2 regions of the Saccharothrix violaceirubra genome follow, and region 2 is predicted to be linked to the other one. Evidence: riboswitches for the same ligand, from Rfam matches in the RefSeq annotation. Region 2 holds a riboswitch; the other holds the start of a gene.
What was found. Region 2 has a riboswitch for cobalamin ahead of metE (5-methyltetrahydropteroyltriglutamate--homocysteine S-methyltransferase). Riboswitches for the same ligand answer to the same signal wherever they lie in the genome.
Positions count from the first base shown of each region.

Region 1: another riboswitch for cobalamin. It lies ahead of F4559_RS06790 (putative cobaltochelatase); the one in region 2 lies ahead of metE (5-methyltetrahydropteroyltriglutamate--homocysteine S-methyltransferase).

Region 1 is NZ_JACHJS010000001.1:1,320,714-1,327,825, forward strand. Features, by position in the region: gene F4559_RS06770 (8-amino-7-oxononanoate synthase) at 1-837, opposite strand, end outside; gene F4559_RS36215 (cytochrome P450) at 874-2,103, shown strand; gene F4559_RS06780 (quinone oxidoreductase family protein) at 2,023-2,706, opposite strand; gene F4559_RS06785 (TetR/AcrR family transcriptional regulator) at 3,546-4,157, shown strand; cobalamin riboswitch at 4,124-4,248, shown strand; gene F4559_RS06790 (putative cobaltochelatase) at 4,284-6,245, shown strand; gene cobO (cob(I)yrinic acid a,c-diamide adenosyltransferase) at 6,256-6,870, shown strand; gene F4559_RS06800 (cobyrinic acid a,c-diamide synthase CobB) at 6,864-7,112, shown strand, end outside.
Region 2 is NZ_JACHJS010000001.1:3,492,383-3,499,494, forward strand. Features, by position in the region: gene F4559_RS16620 (NACHT domain-containing protein) at 1-1,849, shown strand, start outside; gene metE (5-methyltetrahydropteroyltriglutamate--homocysteine S-methyltransferase) at 1,896-4,085, opposite strand; cobalamin riboswitch at 4,206-4,406, opposite strand; gene F4559_RS16630 (AAA family ATPase) at 4,429-5,031, shown strand; gene F4559_RS16635 (MarR family winged helix-turn-helix transcriptional regulator) at 5,085-5,537, shown strand; gene F4559_RS16640 (DUF5313 family protein) at 5,534-5,935, shown strand; gene F4559_RS16645 (GNAT family N-acetyltransferase) at 6,036-6,614, shown strand; gene F4559_RS16650 (YkvA family protein) at 6,692-6,970, opposite strand; gene F4559_RS16655 (hypothetical protein) at 7,056-7,112, shown strand, end outside.

The sequences.
Region 1 (7,112 bases), 2.2 Mb from region 2:
CGCGGCCAGCGCCGCCGCCGCGCTCGCCGGAGCCAAGCCGGTGTCGAAGATGAACGTGCGTGCCGTGTCGATCAAGTGCCGGATCACCCGTGACGGTCCGAGCACCGCGCCACCCTGCGCGCCGAGCGACTTCGACAGCGTCACGGTCGTCACGACATCGGGCGCCTTCGCCAGACCTGCCGCGTGCACCGCGCCACGTCCGCCGTCACCGAGGACGCCGAGTCCGTGCGCGTCGTCGACCACCAACGCCGCCTCATGCTCACGACACGTTGCCACCAGGTCCGCCAACGGTGCGAGGTCGCCGTCGACCGAGAACACCGAGTCGGTCACGACGAGCGCGCGGCGCTTGCCCCGCGTCGCCAGCGCGTGCGTGATGCGCGGAACCTCGCAGTGTCCCGCGACCACGACGTCCGCCTTCGACAGTCGGGTTCCGTCGATCAACGACGCGTGGATGTGCTGGTCGGCCACGATCGCGGTGCCCGGCCCGGACAGCGCCATCAGCGCGCCGAGGTTGGCCGCGTAGCCGGACGAGAACACGAGCGCCGATTGCGCGCCGCAGAAGTTCGCGAGTTCGTACTCGAGTTCGGTGTGGAGTTCGGTGGACCCCGTGACCAGGCGCGATCCCGTGGAACCCGCGCCCCAGCGCAGCGCCGCGGCGGCTGCCGCGCCCGTGACGCGCTTGTCCCGGGTGAGTCCCAGGTAGTCGTTGGACGCCAGGTCGAGGTCGGTCGAGTGGGCGGCCCGGGGCCGTACCGTCCGCGTCAGACCGGCCTTCGCGCGGGCGCCCGCGCGGGTGTCGATCCAGTCGAACACCGACTCGCCTGTGCTCACACTCACGCGGGCAGTCTCGCACCCGGCCGCTACCGTGCCGGCGTGGACCTCTTCCAGCACGGTCACGCGGACCTGCGCGCACTGCGCGAGAACGCCCCGGTGCACCGCGACGAGCGAACCGGGCTGTGGCTGGTCAGCCGATACGCGAACGTGCGCGCCGTGCTCGCCGACCCGAAGACCTTCCACCCGGACAACGCGCTCACCGCGATCACGCCGATCCCTCGCCCGGTCCTGCGCACGCTGGCCAGGTCCGGCTTCTCGCTCCCGCCGACACTGGCGAACAACGGCACGCCGACGCACGCGCCGTTGCGTCGACTGGTCGCCCGATACCTCACGCCCGTGCGTGTCGCCGCGATGTCGGACCGCATCGTCGAGCTGACCCGCGAACGCCTCGACCGGCTGACCGGACCCCGGGTCGACCTGCACCCGGCGTTGGCCCGGGACCTGCCGGCGATCGTGCTGCTGGAAATCATGGGCATCGACGACGTGGACGTCGACGCGCTCAAGGCGTGGAGCACTGCTTCGCTCGAGTTGTTCTGGGGCGACCTCACACCCGACCGGCAGCGGGCACTGGCCGGACCGGCGGCCGAGTTCCACCGCTGGCTGTCGCAGCGGATCAGGTCCGCGCGCGGCGACGACCTGTTCGGCGCGTTGAACGCGGCCGGCGTGTCCGTGCGCGACGCGGCCGGACTTTGCTACTTCCTGCTCATCGCGGGGCAGGAGACGACCACCCAGTTGTTGTGCGCGGTGTTCCACGGGGTGCTTCGGCACGGCGACCTGTGGTCGCGGCTGGACGAACCGGGGATGGCCGCGCACTGCGTCGAGGAGACGTTGCGTCGTGAACCGCCGGTCAACACGTGGCGCAGGGTCGCCGCGCGTGACACGGAACTGGCCGGCGTGCGCATCCCGCAGGGCGCCCACCTGCTCCTGATGCTCGCCGGTTCCGGCAGCGACCCCGAGGTGTTCGACGAACCCGAGCGCTTCTGCCCGGCCCGGCCGAACGCCCGCAAGCACCTTGCCTTCGGCTTCGGACCGCACTTCTGCCTCGGCGCCGGGCTCGCCCGCCTGGAGGGCGAGGTGGTCCTGCGCGAGACCGCACGCCGGTTTCCGGGCCTGCGGCTCGCGTCGACCGCTTCGCCGCCGATGCTCGGGCTGCTGTCGTTCCGCGCCCCGCTCAGCGTCGACGTCGTCTTAGGGGACGAGGATCAGCTTGCCCGTGGTGGAACGCGATTCCAGCAGGTAGTGGGCGCGGGCGGCGTCGGACAGGGGTAGCGCCGCACCGAGTATCGGGCTGAGCCCGGACGCGAACGCCTCCCGTACCGCGTCGGTCGAGTAGGTGCCCCACAGCCCGGTGATCGACACGCCCCGACCGAACACGTCGGACGCGTCGACGTCGAGCGGCGCGCCGCCCGCGTACCCGAACAGGACCAGGCGCCCGGTGCCGGTACGCAACAGGTCGAACGACTCCCGTGCGGTCGCGCCGCCGACCGACGACAGAGCGACGTCGATCGGTTCGAGCCCGGCCGACCATCCCGGTACCGAGTAGTCGACCACTTCATGCGCACCGAGCTGCGACGCGATCGCGAGTTTGTGCGCACCGCGTGTCGCCGCGACGACGATCGCACCGGCGCGTGACGCCAGCTGCACGAGAAGTGAACCGACGCCACCCGTCGCGGCCTCGACCAGGACACGGTCGCCGGGCGCGATCCGCCCGGCACGCGCCGCGGCGAGGGCGGTGGTGCCTTGGCTGAGCAGCGCGGCGGCTTCGTGGTCGGACAACGTGTCCGGCACTTCGACGGGTTCGGTTAGCACGGCATGCGACGCGTAGCCGGGACCCGTCGGCACGCCCGCGAGCCGTCGACCGTCCGCGGTCACGCCGACGACCTCGCCTCCCAGTGGTCCTGGTTCGTCGGGGATGGGTACCCACGGGAACAACCCGCGAGCGTGTCCGGAACGCAGCAACGTGTCGCCGAAGTTGACACCCGCCGCCGTGACACACACCAATTCCTGCCCCGGGCCGGGTACGGGATCGGGTACCTCGACCTCGTGCAGTACTGACGGTGACCCGAACTCTTTGTACTGGACAACTCGCACGTCGAAAACCTTCCTCGGTGGACTGGCGGGACCGGCGGATTGGGTGGCGGGCCGGACCGGAGATGGGGCGGACCGGTGGTCCGCTTGTATCGAGATTGATGCGGCTGGCGGTCCGCTCGGGGGCGCGGCTGTACGGACCGGCGGTCCGCCAAGGTTTCGTCGGTGCGAATGACTGGGGCGCGCACTTCTTGCTCGTGTTTGCGCTGGTAAGCGACTTTTGAGGCCTGGATCGTCGGTCCGCGTCGTTCGGTACCCGTCGACCCGTCCAGTGGCTTTGTCAGCGCGCTTCTACTCGTCGTGGATCGTGATGCGCGACGGTTGTCCATTTGTGTCTACGGGCCTGGGTTCGTCGTGGGTCGAGATCGACGGCCGGGTAGGGGTACGGGGTGGTGGCTGTTCGCGTTGATTTCACCCGTTCAGGGGTGGTGATCCGGATGGGTCTTCATTCGGAGTGGATCGGTGGTCTGATTTCGGTGTCAGGGGTGTGGACCAACGGTCCGCTTTGGGTCGGCTCGGTGCGGACCGTTGGTCCACTTGTCTGGGCGATGCCGCGGACCGGCGGTCCGTTTTACGTCGTCTACGATACGGACCACCGGTCCACTTCGGTAGGGGAGGTTCGGATGGCCGAACGCAGGGACGCCGCGCGCAACCGTGCCGCGATCCGGTCCGCCGCCGCGCGGTTGATCCGCGAGCGTGGACCGGACGGGTTCGTGATCGAGGATGTCGCGGCGGCGGCGGGTGTCGGGAAGGGCACGGTGTTCCGGCACTTCACCGACCGTGCGGGGCTTGTGCGTGCGGTGGTCGAGTTGGCGTCGCGGGAGTGGCGCACGGAGTCCGACGCGTTGTTCGACGACGCGGACATGGCGCCGGACGAGAAACTGGTCACGTTCGTCGGCCGGTTGTTCGACCACGTCGTCGACTCCCTGCCGCTGGTTCGCGCGCTGGAGTTGTCCGAGTTCGACCAGTCCGGGTGCGACGACAACACCGTGCTCGTGCACAGGCGGATCTCGGACCTGATCGCGCAGGTCAACCCGGACGCCGACGCCCGGTACATCGCGCACGCCCTGCTCGCGCTCCTGCGCGGCGACGTGCTCCACCACCAGCTCGTCCGATCCGGCCTCGATCTGGGGCGGGTCCGGGCGGGTGTGATCGCGCTCGCGCGTTCGGTGCTGGTCGGGGACTTGGAGCGGGCCGGGCGGGATGCGACGATGCCGGGGCTGTCGAAGGGGTGAACGAGGAAGCCGGTGGGAGTCCGGCGCGGTCCCGCCACTGTGACCGGAGCGCATCCGGGAGTCAGGAACTCGGCCCCCGATCCAGACCGGACCCGGGCGTGGACACCCGAGGAAGGACACCGCCGCATGGGCGCGCGTTTCCCCTTTTCCGCCGTCGTAGGCCATGACGACCTGCGCACCGCACTCCTGCTTAACGCCGTCCACCCCGGCATCGGCGGGGTGCTCGTCCGGGGTGAGAAGGGCACCGCGAAGTCGACCGTGGTGCGCGCGCTGGCCGCGCTCCTGCCCGAACTGGACGTCGTCGCGGACTGTCGCTTCGGGTGCGCGCCCGAGGTCGACGCGGAGTGCCCGGACGGTCCGCACGGCGACGCGTCGGCGCACCGGCGCCCGGCCCGGCTGGTGGAGTTGCCCGTCGGCGCGACCGAGGACCGAGTGATCGGTTCGCTCGACCTGGAGCGCGCGCTGACGGAAGGCGTCCGCGCCTTCCAGCCCGGCCTGCTCGCCGCCGCACATCGGGGCGTGCTCTACGTCGACGAGGTCAACCTCCTGCACGACCATCTCGTCGATCTGCTCCTCGACGCCGCCGCGATGGGACGCGCACACGTCGAACGCGAGGGCGTCTCGGTGTCGCACGCCGCGTCGTTCCTGTTGGTCGGCACCATGAACCCGGAGGAGGGCGAACTCCGGCCGCAGCTGCTCGACCGGTTCGGTCTTACGGTGTCCGTACGCGCATCACGGGACGTCGCCGTACGCACGGAGGTCGTCCGCCGCAGGCTCGCCTACGAGGCGGACCCGGTCGGGTTCGCCGCGCGATGGCAGGACGACGACGCCGACCTGGCCCGGCGGATCGTGGACGCCCGTGCGCGGCTCGCGTCGGTGGTGTTGCCGGACGCCGAACTGCGACGGATCGCGGCGGTGTGCGCGGCGTTCGAGGTCGACGGGATGCGCGCGGACCTCGTGGTCGCACGCACCGCGGTCGCGCACGCCGCTTGGCGTGGTGCCGAAGAGGTCGCCGAGGAGGACGTGGCGGCGGCCGTGCGTTTGGCGTTGCCGCACCGCCGGCGCCGCGACCCGTTCGACGAGCCGGGGTTGGAGGAGGAGCAGCTGGAAGACGCCCTCCGGCAGGGCGCGGAGCACGCCGCCCAAGATCCCGACGACGACCCGGACGGTCCGGATGATGGGCCGCAGGGGGGCTCGGACGGTCCGGACGGGGAATCCGGCGGTGGGGCCGGCGAGTCGCGGGACGCACCTGGAAAGTCCACTTCGGATGGTCGCACGCACACGCCCGCACCGGCCTTCCGGGCCCGCCTGCTCCAGGTGCCCGGCGTCGGCGAAGGTGCGCCAGGGCGTCGTTCGCGGGCGCGGTCGGCGGCCGGACGTGCCGTCCGGCCATCCACCGTGGACGGATCCGGTGTGCACCTGATCGGCACGCTGCAGAGCGCCGCCCCGCACCAGAACGCCCGGGGCCGCAGTGGTCCGGGCCTGGTGCTGCACGCCTCCGACCTGCGCCGCGCCATTCGCGAAGGCCGGGAAGGCAACCTGGTCCTCTTCGTGGTCGACGCGTCGGGCTCGATGGCGTCGCGTCAGCGCATGTCCGCGGTCACGGGCGCGGTCATCTCCCTGCTGCGCGACGCCTACCAGCGTCGCGACAAGGTCGGCGTGATCACGTTCCGGGGCGCGGCGGCGGACCTCGCCCTGCCGCCGACGAACTCGGTCGACGCCGCCGCCGCGAGGCTGCGCTCCCTCCGTACCGGAGGACGCACTCCGCTCGCCGACGGTCTGCTGCGCGCGAAGAAGGTCCTGGACACCGAACGCGTCCGCGATCCGCGCCGCCGTCCGCTGCTGGTCCTGCTCACCGACGGCCGGGCCACGGCGTCCGGCGTCGGCGGCGACCCGGTCGACGCCGCGCTGCGGGCCGCGTCCCTGCTCGTGGGCACGGCCGCGGTGGTCGTCGACTGCGAGAGCGGGTTCGTGCGGCTGGGCCTGGCCGGTCGCGTGGCCGCCACGCTCGACGCCGCGTGCCTGCGCCTGGAGGAACTGTCCGCCGATCAGGTCGCGGGCGTCGTGCGCGCCGCGCGAGCCGCGTAGGGAGCGCCGCATGCCACAGGGAGTTCCCGCCGTCACGCCCGAAGACGGCCTGACCACACGCCAGAGGCGCAACCGTCCGCTGGTCGTGCTGCACACCGGTGAGATGAAGGGCAAGTCGACGGCCGCCTTCGGCTTGGCGTTGCGCGGCTGGAACCAGGGCTGGTCGATCGGCGTCTTCCAGTTCGTGAAGTCCGCCAAGTGGAAGGTCGGCGAGGAAGCCGCGTTCCGCGCGCTCGGCCGCCTGCACGAGCAGACCGGCGAGGGCGGACCCGTCGAGTGGCACAAGATGGGCGAAGGCTGGTCGTGGTCGCGCAAGGCGGGCACCGCGGAGGACCACGCCGCCGCCGCGCTCGAAGGGTGGCGTGAGATCGCCCGCCGCATCGCCGACGAACGTCACGGCGTCTACGTGCTCGACGAGTTCACGTACCCGCTCAAGTGGGGCTGGGTCGACGTCGCCGAGGTGGTCGACGTCCTGCGCACGCGTCCTGGGCACCAGCACGTCGTGATCACCGGCCGGCACGCGCCGCCGGACCTGGTCGACGCCGCCGACCTCGTCGTGGAGATGACGAAGGTCAAGCACCCCATGGACGCGGGGCAGAAGGGCCAGAAGGGGATCGAGTGGTGAACCGGCTGGTGGTCGCCGCGCCCGCGTCCGGCAGCGGCAAGACCACCGTCGCCACCGGGTTGATGGCCGCGCTGCGTCGTGCGGGCGACCGGGTCGCGCCGTTCAAGGTCGGCCCGGACTACATCGACCCCGGCTACCACGGCCTGGCCACCGGTCGGCCCGGCCGCAACCTCGACCCCGTGCTCGTGGGCGAACACCGCGTGCCGGGCCTGTTCGCGCACGGCTCCCGCGGCTGCGACATC
Region 2 (7,112 bases):
CTTCACGACCCGGTTCCCCGACGCTCGGGTGATCGTGTCGTCCAGGATCGTCGGCTACGACGACACCGAACTCGGCCTCGCCGGGTTCGACCACCACACGCTGCTCGACTTCGGCCTGCGGGAGATCACCGAGTTCGTACCGAGGTGGTACCGGCACTACACCGTCGAGAACGACGATCGCGACGCCGCCGGACTGATCCGTCGGATCACCGAAAACCCCAGGCTGCGTGAACTCGCGGGCAACCCCCTGCTGTTGACGATGATGGCGATCATCTACAAGCACCAGGACCTGCCGGAGAAGCGCTGGCAACTCTATGCCCGCTGCACGGCGGTGTTGCTGGAGGACTGGGACGTCAAGCGCAAGAAGATCGACACCCGCGAGACCCTGCGCCTCGATTTCCCCATCGGTGCGGACCAGAAGGCCGAGATGCTGCAACGGGTTGCCGTACGCATGCTTGCCGACGCACACAGCGGCGAGGTCAACGCGATCCCGTACGGCCCGCTGCGCGCCACGATCGCCGACTACCTCACGTCGCAGTACGCCAAGGCCCCGGCAGAAGCCCGAGCCCTCTCCACGGAGATCATCAACCACCTGCGAGAGCGTACCCACATCCTGGCCGAAACCGGTGACGGCGTCTTCGGCTTCGTCCATCGCACGTTCATGGAGTACTTCGCCGCGGGCCACGTACTCGGCGAGTTCAACCACCGTAAAGCGGACTACGACTGGCTCAAGGTCGACGTTTTCGGCGCTCGCCGCAACGACGACGGCTGGCGTGAACCACTGCTGCTCTTGATCGGCATGCTCTCCGGTCAGGGTTCCCCCGTGCGGGAGATAGTCGAATCACTGCTACGTCACAACGACGCCCTCCTGTTCGCTGCGGACTGCCTCGCCGAGACCGGGCAGGTTGCAGCAGCAGACCAACGATGGGCTTCAGGCTTGCTCGACAAACTTGTCGAGACGGTACGCGACCGCCCGAAACGCATGCCCGCATCATTCATCAAAGACATCGTCGCATCTTTCTGCCGACTGGCCACATTTGTCCCGATGAGCCACCGGACGCCCTTCCTGACCGAAGAGTTGTCCCAGTCCAGGTCAACGAATAGCCAAGCAGCCGGATGGGAAATGAGCCTGGCGTTCAGTACGAACGACGAGCGACGACACGAGGCAATCGAGTCCCTTCACTCCGGATCGAGCGCTGTGCGACGCAGTGCGGTCGCCATGCTGGCCAGAGACTGGCCCGGCGACGAGGAGGTCTACGACCATCTCATAGGAACACTGGAAACAGATGGATCTGCGACCGTATGCGAAAACGTGCTGAATGTCGTGGCCAAAAATTGGCCTATGCGCCGAGAGAGCCTGTTGCCCATCCATTTGGCAGTCAGCATTCTTGGCATATACCGAATTGCCGAGCACCTCTCGGTCGAATGGAAGGGGAACATCGAGGCACTGATGGTGCTCGTTTACACAACAGAGCACGGGATTCACCTCGGCGACTTCGACTTCTACCTCACCATCGCACGTCGACTACGAAGCGGATGGGGCCATCTCGATGACGCGAATTCATTCCTCAATGACATCGCGAAAAATTCGAAGAACATCAACAGCGCCCTCGCGTCAGCAATCGCACTATACCTGGCAGACCACCAGCTTCATGACACCTCGGAGCAGCTTCACAAACTGTCCGAAGACGCCCTCGAGATCGAACTTTCCCGCAGGTCGGAACTAATTTCCGCCTTCATTGCCTGGATAGAAGATTTCCCTTTTTCAAACCGCTCGATTCGTACGCAAATCAAATTGGTCGCCAGTCACGATATCCAAACTGCCAGGCTTCGACTATCGACCGAGTGAGCCGTGTGGCGCACGCTCACCCGAGCGCACGCCACATGACCCACGATCAGCCCAACCGCACCTCACGGGCAGCCGCGACCATCGCCCGCAAAGCGGGCTCGACCTCGGCATAGGCCCGGGTCTTCAGGCCGCAGTCCGGGTTCACCCACAACCGGTCTCCGGGGACGACGGCCAAAGCCGCCTTGATCAGCTCGGTCAGCTCACCCACGGCCGGCACCCGAGGCGAGTGAATGTCGTACACCCCGGGCCCGACACCACGGCTGAAGCCCGAAGCACGAAGATCGTCCAGGATCTCCATCTTCGACCGCGCCGCCTCGATCGTGGTCACGTCCGCGCCCAGCCCGTCGATCGCGGAGATCACCTCGCCGAACTCCGAGTAGCACAGGTGCGTGTGCACCTGCGTCCGAGCCGACGCACCGGACGTGGCCAGCCGGAACGCGTCCACCGACCACTCCAGGTAAGCCGGGTGGTCGACGGCCCGCAACGGCAGCAGCTCGCGCAACGCGGGCTCGTCCACCTGCACGATCCGCGTCCCGGCGGCCTCCAGGTCGGCGATCTCGTCGCGCAACGCCAAGGCGACCTGGTCGGCGGTCTCCCCCAACGGCTGGTCGTCGCGCACGAACGACCACGCCAGGATGGTCACCGGCCCGGTCAGCATGCCCTTGACCGGCCGTGAGGTCAGCGACTGCGCATAGGCCGTCCACGGCACGGTGATCGGCGCCGGCCGGCTCACGTCGCCGTGCAGGATCGGCGGCCGGACGCACCGCGAACCGTAGGACTGCACCCACCCCAGCCGGGTGGTCGCGAAGCCTTCCAGGTGCTCGGCGAAGTACTGGACCATGTCGTTGCGTTCAGGCTCGCCGTGGACGAGCACGTCCAAGCCGATGTCCTCCTGCAACGCGATCACCCGGGCGATCTCCGCACGCATCCGCGCGGTGTACTCGTCGGACGGCAACGACCGCGCGGCCCGGATCTCGGCGGTCTGCGGGAACGAGCCGATGGTCGTCGTGGCCAACGGAGGCAGGTTCAAAGCCTTCTGCGCGACGACCCGTGCGGCGTAAGGCGCGCGGGAACGGTCCTTCACGCCCGCCAACCGGAAGCGGACTTCCTCGTCCCGCCGGGGTTCCACGACGGGCAGTTCGGGCAGGGGCACGCCCGAGCGCAACGCCCGGTCCAGGGTCACGACCTCGGCGACCTTCTGCCGGGCGAACGCCAGCCGCGCCGACACCTCGGGCGCCAACGACGTCTCCACGTCCAGGTCGTAGGGCACGTGCAGCAGGGTCGACGACGTCGACACCACGACCTCGGCGGCCGACCCCAGCAGCGACGCCGCGGTGGCCACCGCCTTACGCAGATCAGTGCGCCACACGTTGCGCCCGTCCACGACACCGGCCACCAACGTCTTGTCCCGCAACGCCGGAACGCTCGCGATCCCCTCGATGGTCCCCGCGACCAGGTCCACCCCGATCGCCTCGACCGCCGTGGCGGCCAGCACCGGCAATGCCGCCCCGAGCGACCCGTAGTACCCGGTGACCAGCAGCTTCGGCCGGGCCGCCACGGCACCGAGCCGCGTGTAGGCACGCCCGAGCGCGGCGAGTTCGGCGACATCGCGGTCCATGGCGAACGCGGGCTCGTCGAACTGCACCCACTCCACGCCCTCGGCGGCCAACGCCCCGAGCAGCTCCACGTACACGTCGAGCAACGCGTCCAACCGCGACAGCGGGTCCGCGGACCCCTTGGCCAGCAGGAGGAACGTCACCGGCCCGAGCAGGACCGGACGGGTCGGCACCCCCGCCGCGCGGGCCTCCCGGTACTCGGCCAACGGCTTGTCGTCGGCCAACCGGAACTCCGTCGACGAGTCGATCTCGGGCACCAGGTAGTGGTAGTTGGTGTCGAACCACTTGGTCAGTTCGAGCGGCGGCGCGTCGGCGTCGCCGCGGGCCGCCGCGAAGTAGGTGTCCAACGCGGAGGACCGCCGGTACCGGTCGGGTACCGCGCCGACCAGGAACGCGGTGTCGAGCACCTGGTCGTAGAACGAGAACGTGTTGGACGGCACCGAGTCCAGCCCTGCGTCGCGCAGCTCCAGCCAGGTGGCGACGCGCAGGTCCCGGGCCGCGGCGTGCAGGGTGTCGGCGTCGCTGCGCCCGGCCCAGTACGACTCGACGGCGCGCTTGAGTTCACGACGCGGTCCGATCCTCGGGTAGCCGAGTACGGTCGCGCCGATACCGCTGGTCACAGGCTCTCTCCTCGCGAGCGTGCGGGAAGTCCGACGACTCGCGGGCAGGCTCGCGCGAACCCCTGTGACGGGGTGCGCCCGTGCCCTTCCCGCGAGGCGACCGGACACCGTGCGCCCGGATGGGCACACGGACCGGTGGCAGGTCTTCGGACTCACGGGCGTCGAGCGCGTTCCTACCGGCCGTCGCTTCCCACGCGTGGACGCGCAGTGCTCATGACGGCTTTCGTTCCCGTTCACCGCTGCGGGGCAGTCCCGGATTCGCACCGGATTCCCTCTTGCCTCGCCCCGGTCGGGGGGCGAACCACCAGCCCGCGCAGCGTAGCCGATATGTAGGGTCGCGAACGTGCTCATCTGGATCAACGGCCCGTTCGGCGGCGGCAAGACCGCCACCGCCCACGAACTGCACCGTCGGGTCGAGGGCAGCGTCCTCGCCGACCCCGAGTACTTCGGTTTCGCCCTGCACCGCCTGCTGCCGCCGGCCCTGCGCGGTGACTTCCAGGACCTCCCGACGTGGCGCACCGGCGTGTACGACATGCTCGACCTGGCCCTGACACAGCATGAGGGGCCGATCATCGTTCCCATGACGGTGGTCAACGCCGACTACTTCGCGGAGATCGTCGGCCGGCTGCGCGAGCAGGGCCACCGGGTCGAGCACTTCGCGCTGCTGGCCGAGCCCGCGACCGTGCTCGCCCGGTTGAGCGGGCGTGGTCTGTGGCCGGGCCTGAAGCGCGAGGGCTGGGCCGTGTCCAAGCTGGACCACTGCCTCAAGCGCCTGCACGAGCCCGAGTTCGCCGAGCACGTCGACACCGACGACCGGACCGTGGCCCAGGTCGCCGACGCCATCGCCCGGTCGGCGGGTTTGCCGATCGTGCCCGACAACGACAGTCCGCTGCGCGCACGGCTGCGCCGCTACGCCACGTCCGTGCGGCACCTCCGGTTCGACTGACGCGACCCAGGCCACAGCCCGTCCGGCGCCGACGACACGTACTATGGGCACAAATGATTAGTGCACGAAGTGACGATGCGTTGGCGCTGGAGCGGCAGGTCTGCTTCGCGCTCGCGGTCGCGTCCCGGGCGGTGATCGGCATCTACCGGCCGATCCTGGAACCGCTGGGCCTGACGCACCCGCAGTACCTGGTGATGCTCGCGCTCTGGCAGCACGCGCCGCTGTCGGTCAAGGAGCTGGGCCGGCTGCTCGCCCTCGAACCGGCCACGCTGTCGCCGCTGCTCAAGCGCCTGGAGGCGATCGGCTACCTGGAGCGCGGCCGGGACAGCGCCGACGAGCGCCAGCTCGCCGTCACGCTGACCGACACCGGCCGCGCACTGCGGGAGCGGGCGTTGGACGTGCCGCCGGCCGTGATCGAACAACTCGGCTTGCCCGTCGAGGACCTCGAAGCACTGCACGCCCACCTGACGAAGGTGATCACGGCCGCCCGGAAGGACCCGGCATGAGCACACCCGCGTTCCCCCTGCGCCTGTGGTACCTCGTGGGCGGGCGGCTGTCGGCACGCCACCGCGAGTGGGTCTTCCACGAGGCCACGAAGCCGTCGTGGCTGGTGTGGTTCACCGTGCGGTCGTTCCTCCAGGTCCTGCCGCTGACGATCGTCATCGCGCTGGTGCTCGTCCTGGCCGTGGGCGCACCGCTGCCGCTCGCGCTGGCGTGCGGGTCGCTCGGCCTGATCGTGGGCGTCTACTTCTCCCTGTCGTACGCGGCGGAGAGCACCGACCACCGGCTGACCAAGTACGGCTTCCCGGCGGGCGCCGGCACCGAGGCCCGCCGACGTCGCACGCTCGACCAGGAGAAGGACCGCCGCGCCGCGTACGAACGCGCGTGGCGGGAACCGTCCTAGCGTCCAGTGACGTCGGCGATGCGATCGCGTCGAGTCCCCCGCTACTTCCGGTGTCCTGAACTGCTGATACCGCCTGACCTGACGGTGGAGAATCCTGGCCATGACGGTCGTCCTGTCCGTGCCGGCCACCGGGCCGGCACCCGCGCTGAGACTGCGGCCGTGGCGGCCGGCCGATCTTCCGGCGCTGGTCGCGGCGCACCGCGATCCGCTGCTGCGTCGTCGGCTTGCCACTTCCCTGACCGGCGAAGCCGAGGCCGGGCAGTGGCTGGACGCGCAAACCGCCGGCTGGGTGACCGCGACCCGGTTCAGCTTCGCCGTGACCGCCGATGCCGACGACCGCACCCCGCTGGGGCACGTGGTGGTGAAGGTGGGATCCGCCGAGATGGCCGAGGTGGGTTACTGGACCGCCGCCCATGCCCGGGGCCAGGGCGTCGCCACTCGCGTAACGGACACCGTGTCGCAGTGGGCATTGGACACCCAGGACATGGTCGTGCTCACCCGACTGGACCTTGTGCACGCCGTCGACAACCAGTGGTCCTGCCGGGTGGCGGTCAAGTGCGGTTACGTCCTGCGCGACCTGCTGCCCGCCGCGCCGCCGGCATTCCCGGCCGACGGCCACCGGCACGTGCGCACCGCCGCCGGTCACGTACTCGCATCCGCATCGGGCGACGTCGGGTAGGCGGTCCGGGCGGCCTCGCGGTCACCAGCCGCGGATGTCCACGCGACACAGTCACGTCACCCTTCCTCGATGAGGCATCAGTCCTCGACCTCGCGCCGCTTGCGCAGCGACGACCCCACGTACATCAGCCCGCCGACGAGCACCACGATGTCGTCGAGGTAGATCGGGTCGGGCAGCAGGTCGATCGGGAAGACCGTGTACGCCAGCGACACCCAGTAGGCGGCCTTGGTCGGCACGGGCGTACCGGGCTGGTGCACCTGCTTGTGCTTGCGCACGAGCTTGAACAGCAGGAACAACGCGACCGCGACCAACAGCACCACGACCACGATCGCGAAGACGCCCAGCGTGGCCAACACGTCGCTCAAGTCGTTCCCCTTCCGCGGAAATCCGCCGGCCACTCCCGACCGGCACACCTACAGTGTCGCCGAACGAGGAGACGACGTGAGACTTGACGGACGATCGTGGCGCGTCCGGATCGACAAGGTCCGGCTCGGCGCC